DNA from 3 places in the Alsobacter sp. P4_H11 genome. Region 3 is predicted to be linked to each of the others. Evidence: predicted binding sites of a transcription regulator. Region 3 holds the regulator's gene; each other region holds the start of a gene.
The links. The regulator PhoB, encoded in region 3, activates phosphate uptake and scavenging genes when phosphate is short. The targets are predictions, from matches to a motif close to TGTCATNNANCTGTCAT.

Region 1: AC1DSZ_RS11505 (acid phosphatase) is a predicted target of PhoB. The motif match lies at 1,512-1,528, and genes of this name have one in related genera.
Region 2: olsB (l-ornithine N(alpha)-acyltransferase) is a predicted target of PhoB. The motif match lies at 3,116-3,132, and genes of this name have one in related genera.

What each region holds. Positions count from the first base shown of each region.
Region 1 is NZ_JBFUKI010000006.1:2,888-7,530, forward strand. Features, by position in the region: gene mscL (large conductance mechanosensitive channel protein MscL) at 1-313, shown strand, start outside; gene AC1DSZ_RS11500 (hypothetical protein) at 300-521, shown strand; gene AC1DSZ_RS11505 (acid phosphatase) at 781-1,470, opposite strand; gene AC1DSZ_RS11510 (Ku protein) at 1,834-2,061, shown strand; gene AC1DSZ_RS11515 (acyltransferase family protein) at 2,230-3,156, shown strand; gene AC1DSZ_RS11520 (hypothetical protein) at 3,717-4,643, shown strand, end outside.
Region 2 is NZ_JBFUKI010000002.1:166,388-171,030, forward strand. Features, by position in the region: gene queG (tRNA epoxyqueuosine(34) reductase QueG) at 1-930, shown strand, start outside; gene AC1DSZ_RS04210 (SDR family oxidoreductase) at 927-1,823, shown strand; gene olsB (l-ornithine N(alpha)-acyltransferase) at 2,055-3,014, opposite strand; gene AC1DSZ_RS04220 (ATP-binding protein) at 3,174-4,643, opposite strand, start outside.
Region 3 is NZ_JBFUKI010000003.1:340,664-345,306, reverse strand. Features, by position in the region: gene AC1DSZ_RS07355 (malate/lactate/ureidoglycolate dehydrogenase) at 1-135, shown strand, start outside; gene AC1DSZ_RS07350 (lysylphosphatidylglycerol synthase domain-containing protein) at 230-1,309, shown strand; gene AC1DSZ_RS07345 (ATP-binding protein) at 1,320-2,390, shown strand; gene phoB (phosphate regulon transcriptional regulator PhoB) at 2,481-3,185, shown strand; gene argE (acetylornithine deacetylase) at 3,189-4,340, opposite strand; gene apaG (Co2+/Mg2+ efflux protein ApaG) at 4,364-4,643, opposite strand, start outside.

The DNA of each region.
Region 1 (4,643 bases), on a different contig from region 3:
CCTTTCCGCGAAGGTGCAGCCCGGGCTGGCGTATGCCGAAGCCAAGAAGCAGGGCGCGGTGCTGGGATACGGGCAGTTCCTGACCGTAGCGGTTAACTTCGCCATTGTGGCCGCCGTGCTGTTCAGCATCGTCCGAGCCATGAACAAGCTGAAGCGTCAGGAAGACGCCAAGGTCGACGTGCCGAAGTCGCCAGAGATCCCCGCCGACCTCAAGCTCTTGGCTGAGATCCGTGATCAGATGACCGCCCTGACTCAGGCGCTGACCTCTGGCCAGCACGGGCGTTGGGCCGGTGGGCCTCATGGACAATCTTGAAGATCAAGATCGCGTAACGATTATCGCGACCGGATTCGTTCATGAGTACGGCTACCTCAGCCCGGAAGATATGACCGAGGTAACAGCCCTCGTCCTGATCAGCCGCCCTGATCTAGACCGTAGCGTCTTCATGGACGCTGCAGTTGGATCTTACTTCCTGCGCCGGGGCTCGCACGATTTACCGGTGCTCCGCAGCTCAGCAGTTTAGGGGTCCTCACCGCGCGAGGAGTGAGATGGGCCCCTTCCACCTTGGCGGAAGGGGCCAAGTCGCAGGCCGCGGTCGATGCTCGTGGTGCGACGGAACCGGTTCGTTCTTGATGCACCTGCGTTGGCGCGTGCGGCCCGCTAAAAGATGAGCCCCATCGGTGGGGCTTAAGTGTAGGTTAGGGGTCCGCCTGCGCAGGCAGCCTATATCGCGCCCTGGACGTGTCGTCTTTGTGACGCAAGCGACAGCCACCGCTCGCTGCTCATCGGCTGAGGCCAAGCGCGCCCCGTATCTCGGCGCGGGCTTCCGGATAGTCGGCCTTGAACTCCGAGCTAGACATGATCGCGGCGCTAAGTGCGGACCCTGCCCGGAAACCGGCTGCAAGGTCCGCTCTGTAGTGCAGGCCGGCTACAACGCGGCTCTCGGCGTACTCTTCTGCCCTACGCCAGATCTCGTCCTGCTTCTCCGGGAGCATCATCGTGAGGATGGCTGCAACAGCTGTTACGCGGGTTGTGTGGCCGGACGGGTACGATCCGCTCTTGCTTGCTTTGGCGAGAGGCTTGATCGCGGGATCAGCCAGATAGGGCCGGATCCGCCCGAAGAATGGCTTGGCCGGATCGATAGACGCATCTTCGCTTTCGCCTATCCGCGCGAACATGTGGGCAACCTTGGGCAGCGCGTCAGCCTTGAATGCCGGACCGAAGGTGCGGGTGTACATGTCGAAGACGGTTTCCTCGCCATCTGCGCTCGCCAGCGCAACGCGCTCGGGAGAAGCCGCTTTCTGAACTGCGAGAACCTCGGCCAGTTGCGCCTTTGCAGCTTCGCTGTCGTTTGCAACAGGACGAGGAAGAAACACCCGAAGATCAATGTCGTTGGCCGTCACATAAGGCGCGTCGCCGGCAACCGCCGGAGTGATGAGCAGCATGAGAGCTAAGGCGGTGCGCGCGAGCATGGGGTGAGGTCTCCTAGTCGAGGGGACCAAATACGGCGTATGTATCAGCTTTGTGACAGCTCAAGACCGAGGGAGGCGGCTGCCTTGGCGCGCTCCCGCTGCTTTCACGCAACGAGATTGCGCTGCTTTTTGCTTCCATCCGATCCCGAGATGTTCGAGGGCGGAGATGTACTCCGCCAATTAGCTCTGAAATGACGCACAAAATTTGGGATGAAAGGCTCTGATCCCCAATGCAATCCCCAAAGACGTCAACGCAACCGTGGGGCGAGCATGCGTCGTTCGCCGATCAGCTTCAACGGAACGAAGCGTCCAGGCCAAGGTTGAGTCCGCCAGTTGCGGCGTATCGAGTTTGGGAGGGCCAGAATGGCTCCTCGGGYGGATCGGAAGGGCTATCTCAAGCTCTCCTCCCTGGCGTCTTGCGCTGTGGCGCTCTATCCGGCCTCTAGCTCCTCCTCCCGCGTCGCGTTCAACACCCTGAACCGGCAGACCGGCAACAAGGTGAAGCGCATCTACGTCGACCCGGATACGGGCGACCAGCTGACTAAGGTAAGGATGAAGGTGATTACAAAGGCTACTTCGGCAGGCCTGTAAGGCGCCCGTCAGCAGACGACCGCGGCGTTCTACCTGCAGCCAGCCGCGATCGCCTAAGGAGTAGTTCAATAGGTAGGGTAAGCAAAGCTATACCCTTTGAACCCGAGTCCTCACTCACCTAACTGCTGTTCGGAGACAAATTGGGGACTAGAAAGCCGTGCCCTTGTGATGCAGCAAAGACGCCACAATCAATCCGAAAGTGGCGAAACCCTGGTGCGCAACCCTTCACTTGAAACACTTAGAGTTGCGTCGGCTGCCGCAATAGTTTGGTACCACGCGGGAGCTCCTAGGTGGGATATTGCATACGGTGGCCTGATCGCATTCGTCATGCTGACGGGAACCTTATCTTGCGGCCCAAATCTGAAGAGGAGCATTGACCCTAACGTTTTGATCCGTCGCTTGATCATGCCTTGGTTGATAGCGGCAGCCGTATACAGTGTTGTTCTTCACCTTCGCGGGAAACAGCCAGATGTAGATGCGGCAAATTTCGTATCTGCCATACTTGTTGGACCATCTAAACATCTATGGTATCCCGTTTTCGCGTTAATGTATGCCATGATTATTGGGTATGCAAAAAAAATTCTAAGTTTAGAAGTTCTCGCTGTATTATCACTCACAATTTGTGTCGTGCTATTTAGCACAATTGATTTGTGGCGCGCACGAAGTATAGTATTAGGTCCTCCTTGGGCGCAGTATGTTCATGTTCTTCCCATGGCAGCTATCGGAAATCTTATTGGGTTGGCTTTCCACGGCTGGTTCGAACGAATTTGCTTGGTGATCGGATTATTTTCACTGATTTGGAGCGATGCATTCGAATTCGAAGGTGTTGGGGTGAGTTACGCGTCTGGCTTGGCTGCACTAGGTCTAGGATTAGTCGGCGGACTATGGTGGAAAAACGACGATATCTCATATGTATCGAGCGCAATGTTCGGTGTATATCTCTATCACCCGTTGGTATTGGGCGTTCTTAGGTCGTCCGCAGGAATGCCAAGTTACGTTAATGCAGTGTTAGCATTCATAGTAACTCTGATCGTTATCCTAATTATACGTTCAGTTTTCCCTCGTTTTTCAGTTTACGCTATCGGCCGAACGTAGGAGGGGCAACTGAACATAACAGACTCCGCACTGGACCCACGAGATCAAGCATGGCGGCTATCGAATTATCTACCGCAAATACGGAGGCGAGGTCCGGATCTGGAGCCGGCAAGCCGTCGCGTGGACAGACGGGCTGCCGGTGATTGCTGCAACTCTGCGGCTGCTGACTGACAGTTCGTGAGTGCTCGATGGCGTGGTCGTCAGACAGCGGGAGAGCGGCACCGAGGACTTGAACGCCCTGCGGTCTCACGAAACCGCCCCTAGAGGGGTTCGTGTTTAAGCGACGCCGATCGACCGCTTCGCGCTTGTAGACGCCCACGACGAGCACGAGTCGGACCTGTATCGCTACGGGTGCGCAATGTTGTACCACTTTATGAATGCAGGGCGGCGTGCCATCGTGTCGGGGTCTTACCCGTCGATATGCACCTGAATTTCGTGGTGATCCGATGTACAGCTGCGAGATCAGAAGCAAGGCAGTAACAAAATCGTTTTACGCTGTGCTAATCACAATCTATTCCTGTCTGACAATATTCTCGTTTGCAACCTTCTATCCGGGGCTGATGACATATGATTCGATCCGGCAATACGAACAGGCTCTTTCCGGGCAGTTCACGGATCGCCATCCGCCGCTCATGTCACTGCTGTGGCAGGCGCTAAATCTCATCGCTGCGGGTCCCCAAAGTCTTTTAGCCTTCATCCAGATCGCGTACTGGTTGAGCTTTGGTCTCGCCAGTCTTTACGCTTGGCGCATGGCGGGACGTTGGCGTTCTCTGGGCGTCTTTGCAGGCGGTCTCTGTCCCTTGCTGCTCAATTTTAGCGGTGTCATCTGGAAAGACACGCTTCTGGCCGTGTGCTGGGGAGTCTATGCCGCCTTTTTAATGTTGGTTGCTGCAGACGTATCCGCACGTTGGCGTGCATGGACACTTATCGCGCTGCTGTGTTTGCAGGGTGTTCTGATCTTCGGAGCGGCAATGCGATACAACGCGGCTCCGGCTGCCGCGACTCTCGCGTTTGCCGGCGCTTACCTATTCCATGATACATGGAGCAAGCGTCTGATATCTTGGCTAATCACGACTGTCTTGCTCGTCTGCACGCCAATCCTTGCTAATAAGATCACTCATGCTGAGTCAACGAAGCCGCTGGTCCAGCAAGTTATTTTTGATTTGGCTGGTATTGGGGCGCAGTTGAAGGCAAACCTTGTGACGCCGGGTCTCAACAGTCCCGATGACGTCGCGAAATGCTATTCGCCAAGATCATGGGAATACTTTGCCTATCGCGAATGTCTGCCAATTCACGACGCTTTCGTCGAGCGGACGCTCGGAAAGGAGGACCAGTTGGTCAGTGTCTGGCTGACCGCCATCGCTGAGCACCCGGCCGCTTATGCTACGCACCGGCTCTGGTTTTTCGCAGAGGTTTTGCGTTTCGGATGTAACCGCTGTGATCCTTATCTATGGGTCGATCATTCAGACCAGAATGACTTTGGTTTC
Region 2 (4,643 bases), on a different contig from region 3:
ACGTTGTGGCCGGACACCCGCAGCGTCGTGATGCTGGCGGCCAGCTATGCGCCCGCCGAGGATCCACTCGCCACGCTGGCGCGCCGCGACCGGGCCGCCATCTCGGTCTACGCCCGGGCTCGCGACTACCACGAGGTCCTGAAGGGCCGGCTGAAGCAGATCGCGAGCCGGCTCAAATCCGCGTCCGGCGCCGACGTGAAGGTGTTCGTCGACACCGCGCCCGTGATGGAAAAGCCGCTGGCCGCCGCGGCCGGCGTCGGCTGGCAGGGCAAGCACAGCGTGCTGGTGTCGCGCCAGCACGGGTCCTGGCTGTTTCTGGGCGCGATCTACACGGCCGCCGACCTGCCGGCGGATGCGCCCGAGCCCGACCATTGCGGCTCCTGCACGCGCTGCCTCGACATCTGCCCGACGGACGCGTTTCCGGCCCCCTATCGGCTGGATGCGCGGCGCTGCATCTCCTACCTGACGATCGAGCACCGGGGGCCGATCCCCCGCGACCTGCGCGCCGGGATCGGCAACCGCGTGTTCGGCTGCGACGACTGCCTGGCGGTGTGCCCCTGGAACAAGTTCGCGGCGGCGGGGCGCGACGCCAAGCTGCAGGCGCGGGCCGATCTGGACGCGCTGCCGCTCGCCGAACTGGCGCGACTGGACGACGCGGCGTTCCGGGTGAAATTCGCCGGAACGCCTGTCAAACGCACCGGCCGGGAGCGTTTCGTGCGCAATGTGCTGGTCGCGATCGGCAATTCGGGCGATCCTGCGCTGGCGCCCGACGCCGAAGCGCTGCTCGCGGACGCCTCGCCGCTGGTGCGCGGAGCCGCTATATGGGCGTTGGGACGGCTCGCGCCGGAGAGGTTGGCGCGAGCGCGGGCGGCTTTCGCGCCGCACGAAACCGATGCCGACGTTCTGGCCGAATGGAGCAGCCCCCCGTGAATCTCCTCGTCTTCGGCTACGGCTACACCAGCCGCGCTTTCGTGAGCGCGCAGCGAGACGCATTCTCGGACGTCGCCGCCACGGTTCGCTCGCCCGAAAAGGCCGCCGCGCTGGCGCAGGAGGGCGTGCGCGGGCTGGTGTTCAACGCCACTGGCTGGGATGCGGCGCTTCCGGCCGCGCTCGACGCCGCGGACGCGCTGCTGGTGTCCATTCCGCCCGACAACGAGGGCGACCCGGTGCTGCGCGTCTTCGCGGACCGCATCGGCGCGGCCTCGAACCTGCGCTGGATCGGCTACCTTTCCACCGTCGGGGTCTATGGCGACCATGGCGGCGCCTGGGTGAGCGAAGCCACGCCGCCGCGGCCGATCAGCGAACGCTCCGCCCGCCGGGTTCACGCCGAGGAGGGCTGGCTGGCGCTGGGCCGGCAGACCCGCAAGCCCGTTCACATCTTCCGCCTGTCGGGGATCTACGGTCCCGGCCAGAACGCGCTCGTGAACCTGCAGAACGGCACGGCGCGCCGCCTGGTGAAGCCCGGGCAGGTGTTCAACCGCATCCATGTCGACGACATCGCGGGCGTGCTGGCCGCCTCGCTGCGCAAGCCCGACGGCGGGATCTACAACGTCACGGACGACGAGCCCGCGCCGCCGCAGGACGTCGTGACCTACGCGGCCGGGCTCATGGGCGTCGAACCGCCGCCCGAGTTCGCCTTCGAAACCGCCGAGCTTTCCCCCATGGCGCGCAGCTTCTACGGGGAAAACAAGCGCGTCTCCAACCGCCGGGTGCGCGACGAGCTCGGCTATGCGTTCCGGTACCCGACCTATCGCGAAGCCCTGCAGGCGCTGGCCGAGGCGGGCGAAGGCCGGGATGGGGGCGGGGCTGGCGGGTCGGAGTAGGGCCCAGGCCCGGCTACCAGCAGCAATCAGCCAGCCTCCCCGACACCCCTCATCCTGAGGAGCAGGCCCGCTTAGGCCTGCGGCTCGAAGAGCGAGGGGCAATAGGAGGCGCAATCATCGTGCGATCTGGAGTCCCTCGTCCTTCGAGACGCATCGCCGAGGGGCGATGCTCCTCAGGATGAGGGTCGTATGGGGAGGCTGACGGCTACAAATGTCGGTGCATGCAGCGTTTCAGGCCGCGTGGCGCTCCGCGTCGGCGCCGAAGTGGCCGATGTAGCGGGGGCTGATGGCCGTCACGGGCAGCACCACCAGCACGTCCGTGGTGCCAAACTGGCTGTCCACCACCGCGCCGTCACCGAATGTGGCGCCGACGCGCAGGTAGCCCTTGATCAGCGGCGGGAGGCTGTGGAGCGCCGCCTTGGGGTTGATCGCCGCCTTGTCGATCACGTCCATGGGCACGTGGCGGCCTGGCAGCGCCCGGGCGCGCCATTCGGCCGGGGCCATGGCGTGGTGATGCAGGAAGCTGAGCGGCAGGGCTAGGCGGGCCGGATCGGTCCCCTCCAGGCTGGCGCAGCCGAACATCACGTCCATGCGGTGGCGGCGCACATAGGTCCACACGCCGTGCCAGAGCAGCTCCACGGTGCGCTTGTCGCGATAGGGCGCGAGCACGCAGGAGCGGCCGAGCTCCAGGAAACGCTGGCCCGGATGGCTGCGCAGGATGGGGCCGATGTCGAACTCGCCCGCCGAATAGAAGCCGCCATGCCGTTCGGCGACTTCCTGGCGCAACAGCCGGTAGGTGCCGACCACCTTGGGCTTGCGCTTGCGCTTGTGCGGCTTGCCGAAGAACTCGGCCGGGGCTTCGTGGTCGATCACCAGCAGGTGGTCGCAGATGAGGTCGTAGGCGTCTATGTCCCGCCGCTTCAGCCGCGACAGCATGTCGGGGACGGCCGCCATCTCCTCGTAGAAGACGCGGTAGCGCAGCTTCTGGGCGCGCTTCACGTCCTTTTTGGTCTGGGCGAGGCGCACCTCAAGCGAGCCGATGCGGCCGAGCGTTCCGGCGAGCCCTTCGGGCGCGGGATCGGGGCGGAGCTTGGCGCGGGTCAGGAAGCCGGCGGATTGGCGGTGAAAGTTCACGATGACCCGGGACGTGAGCGAGGCGGCGGTGTGCGAGGCTGGTTCGGCGGCTTGCATCGGTTGCCACATTGGCGAAGACCCCCAACGCCGGAGGCGACGCCAGCGCCGGCTCGCAAGGGTGACGCGTCGCCCTGACGCACCCTCTTCATCATAGTCGGCTGACGCGTTTGTGACAAATCCGACGGTTGCGTGAACGCCGCGCTCAAGCCGGCTCGATCATCCCGTCCGGGCGAGCTTTTCCAGGCCGATCGCGCGCGTCAACGCGGCCGGATCCAGCGGCTTCGCCACCGTGGCGTCCATGCCGGAGGCCAACGCGAGGCCGCGATCCTCCTCGAACGCATTGGCGGTCAGCGCGACGATGCGCACGCGCGCCGATCCGTGGCGGCCTTCCAACTCGCGGATCTGGCGGGCGGCTTCGTGCCCGTCGAGCTCCGGCATGCGGACGTCCATGAGCACGAGGTCGTAGCGCTCGCCGGCCTGCAGCGACGCCTCGTAGCGGGCGACGGCCTCGCGGCCGTTTTTAGCCCAGTCCACGCTAGCGCCCATGCGTTGCATCAGCTTGGTGGCCAGCAGCGCGTTGATGTCGTTGTCCTCGGCCAGCAGCACGCGCATGCCCTGTGCGGCCGGGCCGGCGGGCTTTGGAGCGTCAGCCTGCGCGCCGCCGATGTCGACGACCACGGGAGCCGGCGCGGCCTCGCCCTCCGGCTCCAGCCGCGACGCCAGCGCGCGGGCCCGCACGGGCTTCACCAGATAGCCGTCATAGCCGGCCGCGGAGGGCGGGCCGAAGGAGCGGCGCTCGAAAGGCGACAGCAGCACGAGGCGGCGCACCACGCCGCAGCGCTTGGCCAGCGCCGCCACCATGCGGGCGTCGTCCTCGCCCACCGCGCCGTCGATCACCAGGAGGTCCGGCGTGAAGCCGCCCTCGTTGAGGCGCACCACGGCGCTCTGCGTGGTGGTCACGCCATGGGCGCGGACGCCGAGCTCCTGCAGGCGGCGCAGCATGAACGGGCCCTCGAAGGGCGATCGCGACACAACCAGGGCGGTCATGCCCGCAAAGGACGGCGCGGGAGGCGCGCTTCCGGCGTCCGGCCCGGCGTCGGCCGCCTCGAATGCGAGCGAGAACGAGAACACCGAGCCGCGGCCGGGCTCGCTCGTCACCGTCAGCTCGCCGCCCATGCCGGCCACCAGGCGGCGCGAGATCGTCAGGCCGAGCCCGGTGCCGCCGTGGCGGCTGGATGCCGAACCGTCGACCTGCTCGAACTCCTCGAAAATGCGCGCCAGCCGGTCCGCCGGGATGCCGACGCCCGTGTCCGACACGCTGAACGCGATGCGGCCGGAGGCGTCCCGCTCCACCAGCACGCCGACGCCGCCCTCGTCGGTGAACTTCACGGCGTTGCCGGCCAGATTGGTGAGCACCTGGCGCAGGCGCGCGGCGTCGCCCACCACCATCCGGCGAGCGTTCGCGGCCACGAAGCCGGCGATCTCGATGCCCTTGCCCTGTGCGCGCGGCGCGAGCAGCTCCACCGCGCCCTCCACCAGGGCGGCGAGGTCGAACGGCTCGGCGGAGAGCTCCAGCTTGCCGGCCTCGATCTTCGAGAAATCGAGGATCTCATCGATGATCGACAGCAGCGCCTCGCCGGAGGTCTTCACGGCGCGCACATAGGTGTGCTGCTCGGGGTCGATCTT
Region 3 (4,643 bases):
GAGCGCCGCACCCGCGCCGAACGCCAGCGCGACGGCGTGCCGGTGGACGTGACCACCTGGGAGCAGATCGGGCAGGCGGCGGACGCCGTCGGCCTGCCGCGCGAGGAGTTGCAGGCGCTCGCCGGCCTGGCCTGAGCGGCGCCTCCGGCCCGCGCCGGGGCTTGCGGGGCCGGTCCGGTGCGGCCATAAGGAGCCGCCGCGAGGGCCGCGGCCCAGCATGGACCCAGGAATGACACGCATGCAGGAGCGCTCGGGCGACGAGCTGCCCGAGCCCGGCCCGGTCGTCGCCGGCTCGCCGAGCGGCAGGCTTGGCGGCCCGAACGCGCCGCGGGGACGTTGGGCGTGGATCGGCGCCGGCGCGAGCGTGCTGCTGTTCGTGATCTCCGCCGTGGTGCTCTGGCGCATCCTCTCGGAGGTGAAGCTCGCCGACGTGCGCGCCGCCTTCGCGAGGACCGAGCTCGAGAACCTCGCTATCGCGCTCGCCTTCGTCACGCTGAGCTACACGCTGCTTACCGCCTATGACGCGCTGGCGCTGCGCCAGCTCAAGCTGCGTATCCCGTTCCGCACCACCGCGCTGGGCTCCTTCACCAGCTATGCCATCTCGTTCACGCTCGGCTTCCCGCTCGTGACCGCCGCCACGGTGCGCTACTGGATCTACGCGCCGCTCGGCGTGTCGCCCGGCAAGGTCGCGAGCCTGACCACCATCGCGGGCCTCACCTTCCTGCTCGGCATGGGTACGGTCGTAGGCTTCGGACTGATCTGGCAGGCGCCGGCCATTTCGGATATCAACCATCTGGCCGTGAACGCGAACCGCCTCATCGGCGCGGCCGTGCTGGCCGTGATCGCCGGCTACCTGTTCTGGGTCGGGGCCAAGCGGCGGGCCGTGCGGGTGCAGCGCTGGCGGCTGGAGCTGCCGAGCTTCCGCGTCTCGCTCGCCCAGATCGTGCTCGGCGCGGCGGAAGTCTGCTGCGCCAGCGCGGTGCTCTACGTGCTGCTGCCGCCCGGCTACGGTGTCGAGTTCCAGACGCTGGCTGCCATTTACGCCTTTGCGTGCATCCTCGGCATCGTCAGTCACGCTCCGGGCGGGCTTGGGGTGTTCGAGAGCACCATGCTGCTGGCCTTCTGGCGCCTGCCCTATGGCGGCATGATCGGCGCGCTGCTGCTGTTTCGGATCTGCTATTACCTCATACCCTTCGTTCTCGCACTGGCGCTGCTCGGCGCCATGGAGATCGTCCGCCGGGTGAAAGCCTTCCGGGCCGACGAGAGCGAGGATGAGGACGACGACGAGGTCGAGGTCGGATCGGGCTGAGGGGCGAGGGATGGACGACGTCGCGCAGGACCCACCGTCGCCGCCCGCGCGCGACGCGTTCGTGGCGTCCGTGCTGGAGGCGATCCCCGACCCCGTGATCTTGGTCGACCCCGTGCTCACGGTGGTGCTTTGCAACGCCGCCGCCCGGCGGACATGGCGCTTCGTCGCCCCCGGCAAGCCGCTGTCCTTCGCGCTGCGCGCCCCGGCCCTCATCAGCGCCGCCGAAGCCGCTGTGCGGGGCGAGGGGCCGATTTCCGACGAGTACGACGAACGCGTCCCCGTTCAACGCGTGTTCTCCTTCCAGGCCTCGGCCCTGCCGGGAGACGCCAGGGAGCCCGGCGAACCCGCCGCCCTGATCGCGTTTCGCGACCTGACGGAGGCGCGCCGGCTCGAAAAGATGCGCGTCGATTTCGTCGCCAACGCCAGCCACGAGCTGCGCACCCCTCTCGCCTCCCTGCTCGGCTTCGTCGAAACGCTGGAGGGCCCGGCCAAGAACGACGCCACGGCGCGCGAGCGCTTTCTCGCCATCATGCGCGCCCAGGCGCAGCGCATGTCGCGCCTGATCGACGACCTCCTGTCGTTGTCGCGCATCGAGATGAGCGAGCACCGCCACCCCGACGCGCCCGTGGACCTCGCCGCCGTGGCCCGCCAGGTGGTCGACACGCTGCGGCCGCTGGCCGAGGACAAGGGCGTCGAGATCCGCGTTCACGCGCCCGGCCCGGTGATCGTGCCGGGGGACCGGGACGAGCTGCTGCGCGTCGCCGACAACCTCGTCGAAAACGCCATCAAGTATGGCCAGGCCGGCAAGCTGGTCGAGATCACGATCGACAGCGTGCAGGATGGCGGCCGGCCGCACGGGCGCTTGTCGGTGCGCGACCATGGCCCCGGCATCGCGCCAGCCGACCTGCCGCGCCTCACCGAGCGCTTCTACCGCGCCGAAACGGGCGACAAGAGCGGCACCGGCCTCGGCCTCGCGCTGGTGAAGCACATTGCGACCCGCCACCGCGGCCGCCTCGCGGTGGAAAGCCGCCGCGGCGAGGGCTCCACCTTCCGCGTCACGATCCCGCAGTCGAATCCCTAGACGGCTCCGCCCGCAAGGGTTGCGGAGTGTAATATGAATGTCATGGACCGGTCATACACAGCAGGCTGTGAAGCATCCGGAGACCGCGTGATGGCGTCCGCCCCATTCATCCTGATCGTCGAGGACGAGGAGGCGCTGACGCTGTTGTTGCGCTACAATCTCGAGGCCGAGGGTTATCAGGTCGACGCCGTGGCGCGCGGCGACGAGGCCGACATCCGCATCCGCGAGCGAACCCCCGACCTGATCCTCCTTGACTGGATGCTGCCGGGCCTTTCCGGCATCGAGCTGTGCCGGCGGCTGCGCCAGCGCCCTGAGACGCAGCGCCTGCCCATCATCATGCTCACCGCGCGCGGCGAGGAGAGCGAGCGCGTTCGCGGCCTCGCGACCGGGGCGGACGATTACGTCGTAAAGCCGTTCTCGGTGCCCGAGCTGGTCGCCCGCGTCCGCGCCCTGCTGCGCCGGGCCTCCCCCGAGCGGGTCGCCAGCATGCTGGAATCCGGCGACATCGCGCTCGACCGCGAAACCCGCCGGGTGCGCCGCAGCGGCCGCGAGCTGCGCCTTGGGCCCACCGAGTTCCGGATGCTGGAATTCCTGATGGAGAAGCCCGGCCGCGTCTTCACGCGCTCGCAGCTGCTCGACGGCGTCTGGGGCCTCGACAGCGAGATCGACGAGCGCACCGTCGACGTCCACGTCGGGCGCCTGCGCAAGGCCATCAACCGCCCGCGCGAGAAGGACCCGATCCGCACCGTGCGCGGCTCGGGCTACTCCTTCGACGAGACCTTCGCGCGCCGCTAGGCTCTACTGCGCCGCGCAGCTCGCGATCAGCCGCCGGATGAAGCCGACGCCGCGCTCGATTTCGTCTAGCGTGATGTACTCGTCCGGCTGGTGCGCCTGGTTGATGGAGCCCGGCCCGCACACCACGGTGGGCAGCCCGTTGCGCTGGAAGTGCCCGGCCTCGGTGCCGTACGGCACCGTCATGGTCTGGTTGCGGCCCGCGAGCCGCAGCGCCAGCGTCTCGGCCGCGGAGCCCGGATCGGGTGCGAGCCCCGGAACCGCGACCTCCAGCAGCGTTTCCACCGAGCCCGGCCAACCCCACCGCGTCAGGCGCGGAACCACCACGCGCTGCGCGTAGTCGTCCAGCATGCGGGCGACCTCTTCCTCGTCGGTCCCCGGCACGCCGCGCACCTCCCACTGGAAGTGGCAGATCTTCGGCAGGATGTTGCGGGCCGTTCCGCCGTTCACGGTGCCGACATGCACCGACGAATAGGGCGGGTCGAAGCGCCCGGTCGGGTCGCCCTTCTCGCGGTACACGTCCGAGATCCGGTCCAGCTCCTGCAGCAGCCAGCCGGCCGCGAAGATCGCGTTGGAGCCAAGCTCGGGCTTGGCCGAATGCGCCTCGTAGCCGTGCACATAGGTGTTGAACGTCACCACGCTCTTGTGCGCGTCGGCCACCTGCAGCTCGGTCGGCTCGCCCACGATCACGGCCTGGGGCCGCGGCAGGTCCACGCCCATGCGCCGGATGGTGTCCACCACGCCAAGGCAGGTGAGCTCCTCGTCGTAGCTGAGCATGATGTGGATGGGCGTCTTCAGCGCCGCCGCCTGCATCTCGGGCACGAGCGACAACGCGATGGCCGCGAAGGCCTTCATGTCCACCGCGCCGCGCCCGTAGGCCTTGCCGTCCGCGACCCGCAACGTGAAGGGATCGCTGGTCCAGGTCTGGCCGGCGACCGGCACCACGTCGGTGTGGCCCGACAGCACGATCCCGCCGCGGTCCGTAGCGCCGATCGTGGCGAACAGGGCGGTCTTGTCGCCGGTCTCGTTGGGAACGCGCACCGACGCCACGCCGAGGTCGGCGAGGTAGCGCTCCACGAAGGCGATCAGCTCCAGGTTGGAGCGTGAGCTTTCGGTGTCGAACGAAACGAGGCGCTCCAGCAGGGCGAGCGGCGTCATCGCGGATTTTCTTGCGGCGGCCATCAGTGCATCACCCGGCGGCGATTGGGACTATCGAGCGAGAACGCCGGAATGCTCACGTCGAAGCTCGCTCCATCCTCCGTCTTCATGCCGTAGGATCCCGACATGATGCCCTCGGGCGTCTCCAGCGGGCAGCCACTCGTGTATTTGAATGTCTCGCCGGGCGCGAGCGTCGGCTGCTTGCCGATCACGCCCTCGCCGCGCACTTCCTTCACCGCCCCGGTGGCGTCGCGGATGTGCCAGCAGCGCGTCAGCAGGGTCACGGTCTCGGTTCCGAGATTT